2 regions of the Pantoea sp. X-Soil-ISGK-285 genome follow, and region 1 is predicted to be linked to the other one. Evidence: predicted binding sites of a transcription regulator. Region 1 holds the regulator's gene; the other holds the start of a gene.

The links. The regulator PhoB, encoded in region 1, activates phosphate uptake and scavenging genes when phosphate is short. The targets are predictions, from matches to a motif close to CTGTCATAAAACTGNCNNAT.
Region 2: a site for PhoB is predicted at 2,288-2,307, ahead of pstS (phosphate ABC transporter substrate-binding protein PstS). Genes of this name have one in related genera too.

Annotation. Positions count from the first base shown of each region.
Region 1 is NZ_AP035938.1:973,990-978,203, reverse strand. Features, by position in the region: gene phoR (phosphate regulon sensor histidine kinase PhoR) at 1-1,236, opposite strand, end outside; gene phoB (phosphate response regulator transcription factor PhoB) at 1,251-1,940, opposite strand; gene sbcD (exonuclease subunit SbcD) at 2,138-3,337, shown strand; gene AC6I8B_RS04455 (AAA family ATPase) at 3,334-4,214, shown strand, end outside.
Region 2 is NZ_AP035938.1:11,883-16,096, forward strand. Features, by position in the region: gene glmU (bifunctional UDP-N-acetylglucosamine diphosphorylase/glucosamine-1-phosphate N-acetyltransferase GlmU) at 1-264, shown strand, start outside; gene glmS (glutamine--fructose-6-phosphate transaminase (isomerizing)) at 418-2,247, shown strand; gene pstS (phosphate ABC transporter substrate-binding protein PstS) at 2,413-3,456, shown strand; gene pstC (phosphate ABC transporter permease PstC) at 3,544-4,214, shown strand, end outside.

The DNA.
Region 1 (4,214 bases):
GTGCGGCACGCTGGTGATATCGAGCCGGGCGTTATGGTGGCTCAGAGCATGTTTCACTATCGCCAGCCCCAGCCCGCTGCCGCCGGTCGCACGCGAACGCGCTTTATCGACCCGGTAGAAACGCTCGGTAAGACGCGGAATATGTTCTGAGGCGATGCCCGGCCCGTTATCGCACACCCGGAAGATAGCCCCCTGTTTGCCGCGCAGCCAGCTGATATCAATTCGCGTGCCATCCGGTGTGTGGTTTACCGCGTTGTAAACCAGATTGGAGATGGCGCTGCGCAGCTGTTCATCGTTGCCGAACACTTTCAGATGGGGATCGGTATGGAAATGGATGTCGTGACGGCCGCCACTCAGCGTTGCCGCCTCATGCTGCAGCAGTTTCAGCATCACCGGCACATCGACCTTCTCTTTCAGATCGATCGCGGGCGCGGCTTCAATGCGCGACAGCGTCAGCAGCTGTTTGACCAGGCTGTCCATGCGGCGCGTCTGCTCCGACATGGTGTGCAGCGCTTTGCTGCGCGAAGGCTCGCTCATCACCGAGTCGTTCATCATCTCCAGATAGCCCTGCAGCACCGTGAGCGGTGTGCGCAATTCATGGCTGACGTTGGCAAAGAAGTTGCGGCGCGCCCCTTCCAGCTGATGCATCTGCGTGACATCACGCGCCACCAGCAGCCACTGCCCTTCGCTGTAGGGCATGACGCGGAACTCCATATGAAGTTTGTTGTTCAGCACCAGCGTCAGCGGCTTGTCGAAATCGCGCTGGCGAAGATAGCGCGAGAACTCCGGATAACGGAGCAGATTGAGGATATTCTGGCCATTATCTTCCGGCCAGCGCAGACCCAGGTGCTGCTGCGCCAGGCCGTTACACCAGAAAATGGTGCCCTCTTCGGTGGTCAGGATCACCGCATCCGGCAGCGACTCGGCACCGCTGCGGAAACGCTTAATCAGATTGCCCAGTTCACGCCGTCGCCGCCGGTTGCGGAGCTGCATCTGGTAAAGACCATAAAACAGCGGTTCCCAGCTGGCACGCCCGGCCGGTGGCGTCATGGTGCGGTCGATCCACAGCCAGTGCGACAGCCGCATCAGATTGTGAAAATGCCACAACAGCACCGTCAGCACGCTCAGCAGCAGCCACCAGGGCAGACCGCCGAACAGCAGGCCCAGCAGCACTGCGGGCAGACAGACCAGCAGCAGTTCTGTCAGTAATCTCTTCCAGGAGAGGCGTTCCAGCACGGTTAAGGCTCCGTTTAGTAGCGGGCAGAGAAACGATACCCTGTTCCGCGAACGGTTTGTACCATGCGATCGTGGCCGGACACTTCCAGCGCTTTACGTAAACGGCGGATGTGAACATCGACAGTACGATCTTCCACATACACATTGGTGCCCCAGACGTGGTTCAGCAGCTGTTCGCGGCTGTAAACGCGTTCCGGGTGGGTCATAAAGAAGTGCAGCAGCTTATATTCGGTGGGACCCATCTCCAGCGGCGTGGTTTCGGACATCACGCGATGTGAGGAGGGATCCAGACTCAGCCCCTGCATCTCAATCACCTCTTCCACGGCCATCGGCGAAATACGGCGCATCACCGCTTTGATCCTCGCCATCAGCTCTTTAGGTGAAAAGGGTTTGGTAATGTAATCATCGGCACCCACTTCCAGGCCGCGCACCCGATCCTCCTCTTCGCCGCGCGCGGTGAGCATCATCACCGGGATATCGCGTGTCATCGCCTCGCGTTTCAGATGTTTGATAAACTGAATACCGCTGCCACCGGGTAACATCCAGTCCAGCAAAATCAGATCGGGCCAGGGTTCAATCAGCTTGCCAACGGCGCTGTCATAATCTTCCGCCTCGATTGGCTGATAGTCGTTCTGCTCCAGAACAAAACACAACATTTCACGGATGGGGGCTTCATCCTCCACAACCAAAATGCGCTTAGCCATTATTACTCCTGCTGATTATGACGGATGTCACTGAGATTCGCGGCGCCATTATGCGTCAGATTTGTGACACTTTTATGAAAAACATAACCTGCCTGTAACCTCACTGGTAATCATTTATGACAGCGCAGCGACAATTTTTTGCTTTGGCCGCAGAGCCAGTATAATCGCCGGGCGAATCACAACGGCAGGGACTCATCATGCGCATCATTCATACTGCGGACTGGCATCTGGGGCAGTTCTTCTACAACAAAAGTCGGGCAGCCGAACATCAGGCATTTCTCGACTGGCTGTTGATCCAGATTGAACAGCATCAGGTGGATGCGTTGATCATCGCAGGCGATCTGTTTGATACCGGTACACCGCCCAGCTACGCCCGCGAAATGTTCAACCGCTTTGTGGTGGCGCTGCAGCCCAGCGGCTGTCAGCTGATTGTGCTGGCGGGCAACCACGATTCCGTTGCCACGCTGAATGAGTCGCGTGAGCTGCTCGCCTGTCTCAATACCCGGGTGATCGCCACCCCGCAGGAGAAGGATGATGTGCTGCTGCTCAACACCCGCCAGGGCGAGCCGGGCGCGCTGCTGTGTGCGATTCCCTATCTGCGGCCGCGCGATATCCTGCGCAGCCGGGCGGGTCAGTCGGGACGCGACAAGCAGACCTCGCTGCTGGAAGCGATCGCCCACCACTATCAGCAGCGATTCACCGCCGCCCAGGCGCTGGGCCATGCACTGCCGATTATCGCCACCGGCCATCTCACCACCGTCGGCGTCAGCCAGAGCGATTCGGTGCGCGACATCTATATCGGGACGCTGGATGCCTTCCCGGCCAGCGTGTTTCCCGCGGCTGACTATATCGCACTGGGGCATATTCATCGCGCCCAGCGCGTCGCGGGCAGCGAGCATATCCGCTACAGCGGCTCACCGATTCCGCTGAGCTTTGACGAGCTGGGCACAGAAAAAAGCGTCTTCCTGCTGGAACTCACCACCAGCGGCCTGCAATCGGTCACGCCGCTGGTGGTGCCACAGGCGCAGCCGATGCAGGTGCTGAAAGGATCGCTGGCGCAGATTGCAGAACAGTTAAATGCCTTCAGCACGGCAGAGCAGGAGAAGCCGACCTGGCTCGACATCGAAGTCACCACCCAGGAGTACCTCAGCGATCTGCAGCGTCAGGTAGAAACCCTGACCGCCACGCTGCCGGTCGAAGTCCTGTTGCTCCGCCGCAGCCGTGAACAGCGACAACAGAGCCTGGCGCGGCTCGACAACGAAACCCTGAGTGAGCTGAAGGTGGAGGAGGTCTTTGCCCGCCGGCTGGCGCTGGATGAGGAGCTGCAACCAGAGCAAATCGCCGAGATGACCACCCTGTTCCGCCAGACGCTGGCCGCCATGGAAGAGACCCAATGAAGATCCTCACGCTACGGTTCAAAAACCTCAATGCCCTGCGCGGTGAATGGTTCATCGATTTTCGCGCCGAACCTTTCGCCAGCAACGGCCTGTTCGCCATTACCGGTGCCACCGGCGCCGGTAAAACCACCCTGCTGGACGCCATCTGCCTGGCGCTCTATCACCAGACTCCGCGCCTGGGCGCGATTTCACAGAGCCAGAATGCGCTGATGACCCGCGACTGTGCCGAATGTCTGGCCGAGGTGGAGTTTGAGATCAAAGGAGAAGCCTGGCGCGCCTTCTGGAGCCAGAACCGCGCGCGCGGCACTGCCGACGGCAAACTTCAGGCACCGCGCGTTGAGCTGGCACGCTGCGCCGACAACATCATTGTTGCCGATAAAGTCGGTGACAAGCTGAAGCTGATCGAAACCCTCTCCGGGCTCGATTTTGAAAGGTTTACCCGCTCGATGATGCTGTCACAGGGCCAGTTCGCCGCCTTTCTCAACGCCAAAGCCAGTGAGCGCGCGGAACTGCTTGAGGAGCTGACCGGCACCGAGATTTACGGTCTGATTTCCGCCGCCATCTACGAGCGCCACAAAGAGGCAAAAACCCAGCTGGATCTGCTGCGCAGCCAGGCGGGAGCGATGGCGCTGCTGGATAGCGACGCACGCGCCGCGCTGCAACAGCAGCTCACCGATCTGACCGATGCGGAACAGCAGCTCAGCGCGCACTATCAGCAGGCGCAGCAACAGCAGCAGTGGCAACAGCAGGCGCAGCAGTTACAGCAGGAAGATGCGCAGGCTGACGTCGCGCTGCAGCAGGCCCAGGCTGCATCCCAGGCGGCAGAGGCCGATCGTCAGCGTCTTGCACGCAGCGAACCGGCTGAAAAGCTGCGGGT
Region 2 (4,214 bases), 960 kb from region 1:
GCGGAGATTGGCGACAACGTAAATATCGGTGCAGGCACCATTACCTGCAACTACGACGGTGCGAACAAATTCAAAACCGTAATTGGCGATGATGTGTTTGTGGGCTCAGATACCCAGCTGGTGGCGCCGGTCAGCATCGCGGCAGGGACCACCATTGCGGCGGGCAGCACCATCATGAAAGATGTGACCCAGGCCGGTCTGGTCTATAACCGTAAAGAGCAGAATCACAAAGCGGACTGGCAGCGCCCACAGAAGAAAAAATAAATTTTAACGGCCCGCTTTAATGCGGGCCGATGCAGTGCAGTGCCAAAACTATAATCCCCACTCTCTACAAGGCTCGGGGAACCGGCAAAGCCGGATATCAGGTCGCATGACAACAGAAGTGGCGAAAAGCCATGTAGTCAGGAAAACATCATTATGTGTGGAATTGTTGGTGCAGTAGCGCAACGTGATATCGCAGAGATTCTGCTGGAAGGTCTGCGTCGTCTTGAATATCGCGGATATGATTCGGCCGGTCTGGCCGTGGTCGATCGTCAGGGGCACGTCACGCGCCTGCGGCGTTTAGGAAAAGTGCAGAAACTGGCGGAAGCCGCTGAGCAGCAACCGCTGATTGGTGGCACCGGCATCGCGCACACGCGCTGGGCAACCCATGGCGAGCCGTCGGAAGCGAACGCGCATCCGCACGTCTCAGAGCACATCATCATCGTGCACAACGGCATCATTGAAAATCATGAGCCATTGCGTGCTGAACTGATCGCGCGCGGTTATGTCTTTGCCTCTGAAACGGACACCGAAGTGGTGGCGCATCTGGTTCACTGGGAGCAGAAGCAGGGCGGTTCGCTGCGTGAAGTCGTACTGCGTGTGATTCCGCAGCTGCGCGGTGCCTATGGCATGGTGATCATGGACAGCCGCGATCCGTCACTGCTGGTGGCGGCCCGTTCCGGCAGCCCGCTGGTGATTGGTCGTGGCATGGGCGAAAACTTTATCGCCTCGGATCAGCTGGCCCTGCTGCCGGTGACCCGTCGGTTCATCTATCTGGAAGAGGGTGATATCGCCGAAATCAGCCGTCGCGATGTCACGGTGATCGACCGTGAAGGCAACACCGTGACCCGTGCCGAGATCGAGTCGAACCTGCAATATGATGCCGGTGACAAAGGCATTTACCGTCACTACATGCAGAAAGAGATCTACGAACAGCCCATGGCGCTGAAAAGCACCCTGAGCGGTCGGTTCAGCCAGGGTCAGGTTGATCTCAGCGAACTGGGCGCGGGCGCAGAAGCGCTGCTGAGCCAGGTTGAGCATATCCAGATTATCGCCTGCGGCACCTCCTACAACTCCGGCATGGTGTCACGCTACTGGTTTGAGTCGCTGGCAAACCTGCCCTGTGATGTCGAGATTGCCTCGGAGTTCCGCTACCGCAAATCAGCCGTTCGCAAAAACAGCCTGCTGATCACCCTGTCGCAGTCGGGTGAAACGGCAGATACTCTGGCGGCGCTGCGTCTCTCTAAAGAGCTGGGCTACCTGGGCTCGCTGGCGGTCTGCAACGTAGCCGGTTCGTCACTGGTGCGGGAATCTGACCTGGCACTGATGACCAAAGCGGGCACCGAAATTGGCGTCGCCTCTACCAAAGCGTTCACCACCCAGTTAGCGGTGCTGCTGATGCTGGTGGCGAAACTGGGCCGTCTGAAAGGGATGTCAGCCGAGACTGAGCATGAGATCGTTCATGCACTGCAGGCGTTGCCGAACCGGATTGAGCAGATGCTGGCGCAGGATAAGCTGATTGAGAATCTGGCGGAAGGCTTCTCTGACAAGCATCACGCGCTGTTCCTGGGGCGTGGCGATCAATATCCGATTGCCATGGAAGGGGCGCTGAAGCTCAAGGAGATCTCCTACATTCATGCGGAAGCCTACGCCGCAGGCGAGCTGAAACATGGCCCGCTGGCGCTGATTGATGCGGACATGCCGGTGATCGTGGTAGCACCTAACAACGAACTGCTGGAGAAGCTCAAATCCAACATCGAAGAGGTACGCGCACGCGGCGGCCTGCTCTATGTCTTTGCCGATCAGGATGCGGGCTTCAGCGACAGTGACGGCATGAAGATCATCCCGTTGCCGCATGTCGAAGAGGTCATTGCGCCCATCTTCTACACGGTGCCGCTACAGTTACTCTCCTATCACGTCGCCCTGATCAAAGGGACCGACGTCGATCAGCCACGTAACCTGGCAAAATCGGTTACTGTGGAATAACCGGGTGGGCCCCGTCGCGGGCCCACTTTGCTCTGGTCCTCTGTCATATAACTGTCATATTTCGTACATTTCACTGTCATCAAACTGTCCTATTTTCCCTCCTGCAGCAATCACAGATTCTTACTAAAACGGCCCCAAGCCTGACTTTTCTCCCCTGGAGGGAATATGACACTGATGCGTAGCACCGTAGCCCGAATCCTCGCCACCACCTTCGCCGTAAGCGCGGTATCTGCTTTTGCGGCAACCGATCTCACTGGCGCAGGCGGGACGTTCCCGGCGCCGGTTTATGCCAAGTGGGCAGCAGAATATCAAAAAGCCACCGGTAGCAAAGTTAACTACCAGGGTATTGGTTCATCTGGCGGCGTGAAACAGATCATCGCTAAAACCGTCGATTTCGGTGCGTCCGATGCGCCAATGAAAGATGAAGATCTGCAGAAAAATGGCCTGTTCCAGTTCCCTACCGTGATCGGTGGCGTGGTACTGGCGGTTAACCTGCCGGGTATCAAGTCAGGTCAGCTGACGCTGGATGGCAAAACCGTCGGTGATATCTACCTCGGCACCATCAAAAAGTGGAACGACCCGGCGATTGCCAAACTTAACCCAGGCGTGAAACTGCCAGAGACCAACATCAACGTAGTACGTCGCGCTGACGGTTCAGGCACCTCGTTCGTCTTCACCAGCTATCTGGCGAAAGTGAACCCGGACTGGAACAGCAAAATTGGTAAAGGTAACACCGTTAACTGGCCGGTCGGTCTGGGCGGCAAAGGCAACGACGGCGTCGCCGCGTTTGTTCAGCGTCTGCCGGGTTCAATCGGCTACGTGGAGTACGCCTACGCCAAACAGAACAACCTGACCTACACCAAACTGATCGATGCCGATGGCAAAGCGGTCGCCCCAAGCGAAACCAGCTTCAGTAATGCCGCGAAAGGCGCTGACTGGAGCAAATCGTTCGCGCAGGATCTGACCTTCCAGAAGGGCGCTGATGCCTGGCCAATCTCGTCAACCACCTTTATTCTGATCTACAAAGATCAGGCTAATGCGGCCAAAGGCGCTGAAGTACTGAAATTCTTCGACTGGGCTTACAAAAGCGGCAGCAAAACCGCCACAGCGCTGGATTATGCTGCGCTGCCAGAGAGCGTGACTGAACAGATTCGCGCCGCCTGGAAAGCCAACATCAAAGACAGTTCTGGTAAAGCGCTTTATCAGTAATTGACCGACCCTGACCGGACAGCAGTCCGGTCAGACTCAACGGGCGGCGTCATGCCGTCCTGATAACTTCTGAAGACTGAGACTTCTATGGCTGCAACGAAGCCGGCATTCAAAGCCCCAGGCAAACAAGGTGACAGAATTTTTGGCGCGCTGGTCAGGCTGGCTGCGCTGATTGTCCTGTTACTGATGGGCGGCATTATTGTCTCCCTGATCATCTCCTCGTGGCCCAGCATCCAGAAGTTTGGTTTCGCCTTTTTGTGGACCAAAACCTGGGATGCGCCCAACGAACAATTTGGTGCACTGGTACCGATCTACGGCACCCTTGTGACCTCCATTATTGCCCTGATTATCGCAGTACCGGTGAGTTTTGGTATCGCGCTGTTCCTGACCGAACTCGCGCCAGGCTGGCTGCGTCGCCCGCTGGGCACCGCCATTGAGCTGCTGGCGGCCATTCCCAGTATTGTTTATGGCATGTGGGGTCTGTTTGTTTTCGCGCCGCTGTTTGCCGAATACTTCCAGACACCGGTCAATGACGTGCTATCGGGCATTCCGATTGTCGGCGAGCTTTTCTCCGGCCCCGCTTTCGGTATCGGCATCCTCGCGGCGGGTGTGATTCTGGCGATCATGATCATCCCTTATATCGCCTCGGTGATGCGCGACGTCTTTGAGCAGACCCCGGTGATGATGAAAGAGTCAGCCTACGGCATCGGCTGCACCACCTGGGAAGTGATCTGGCGCATCGTACTGCCCTTTACCAA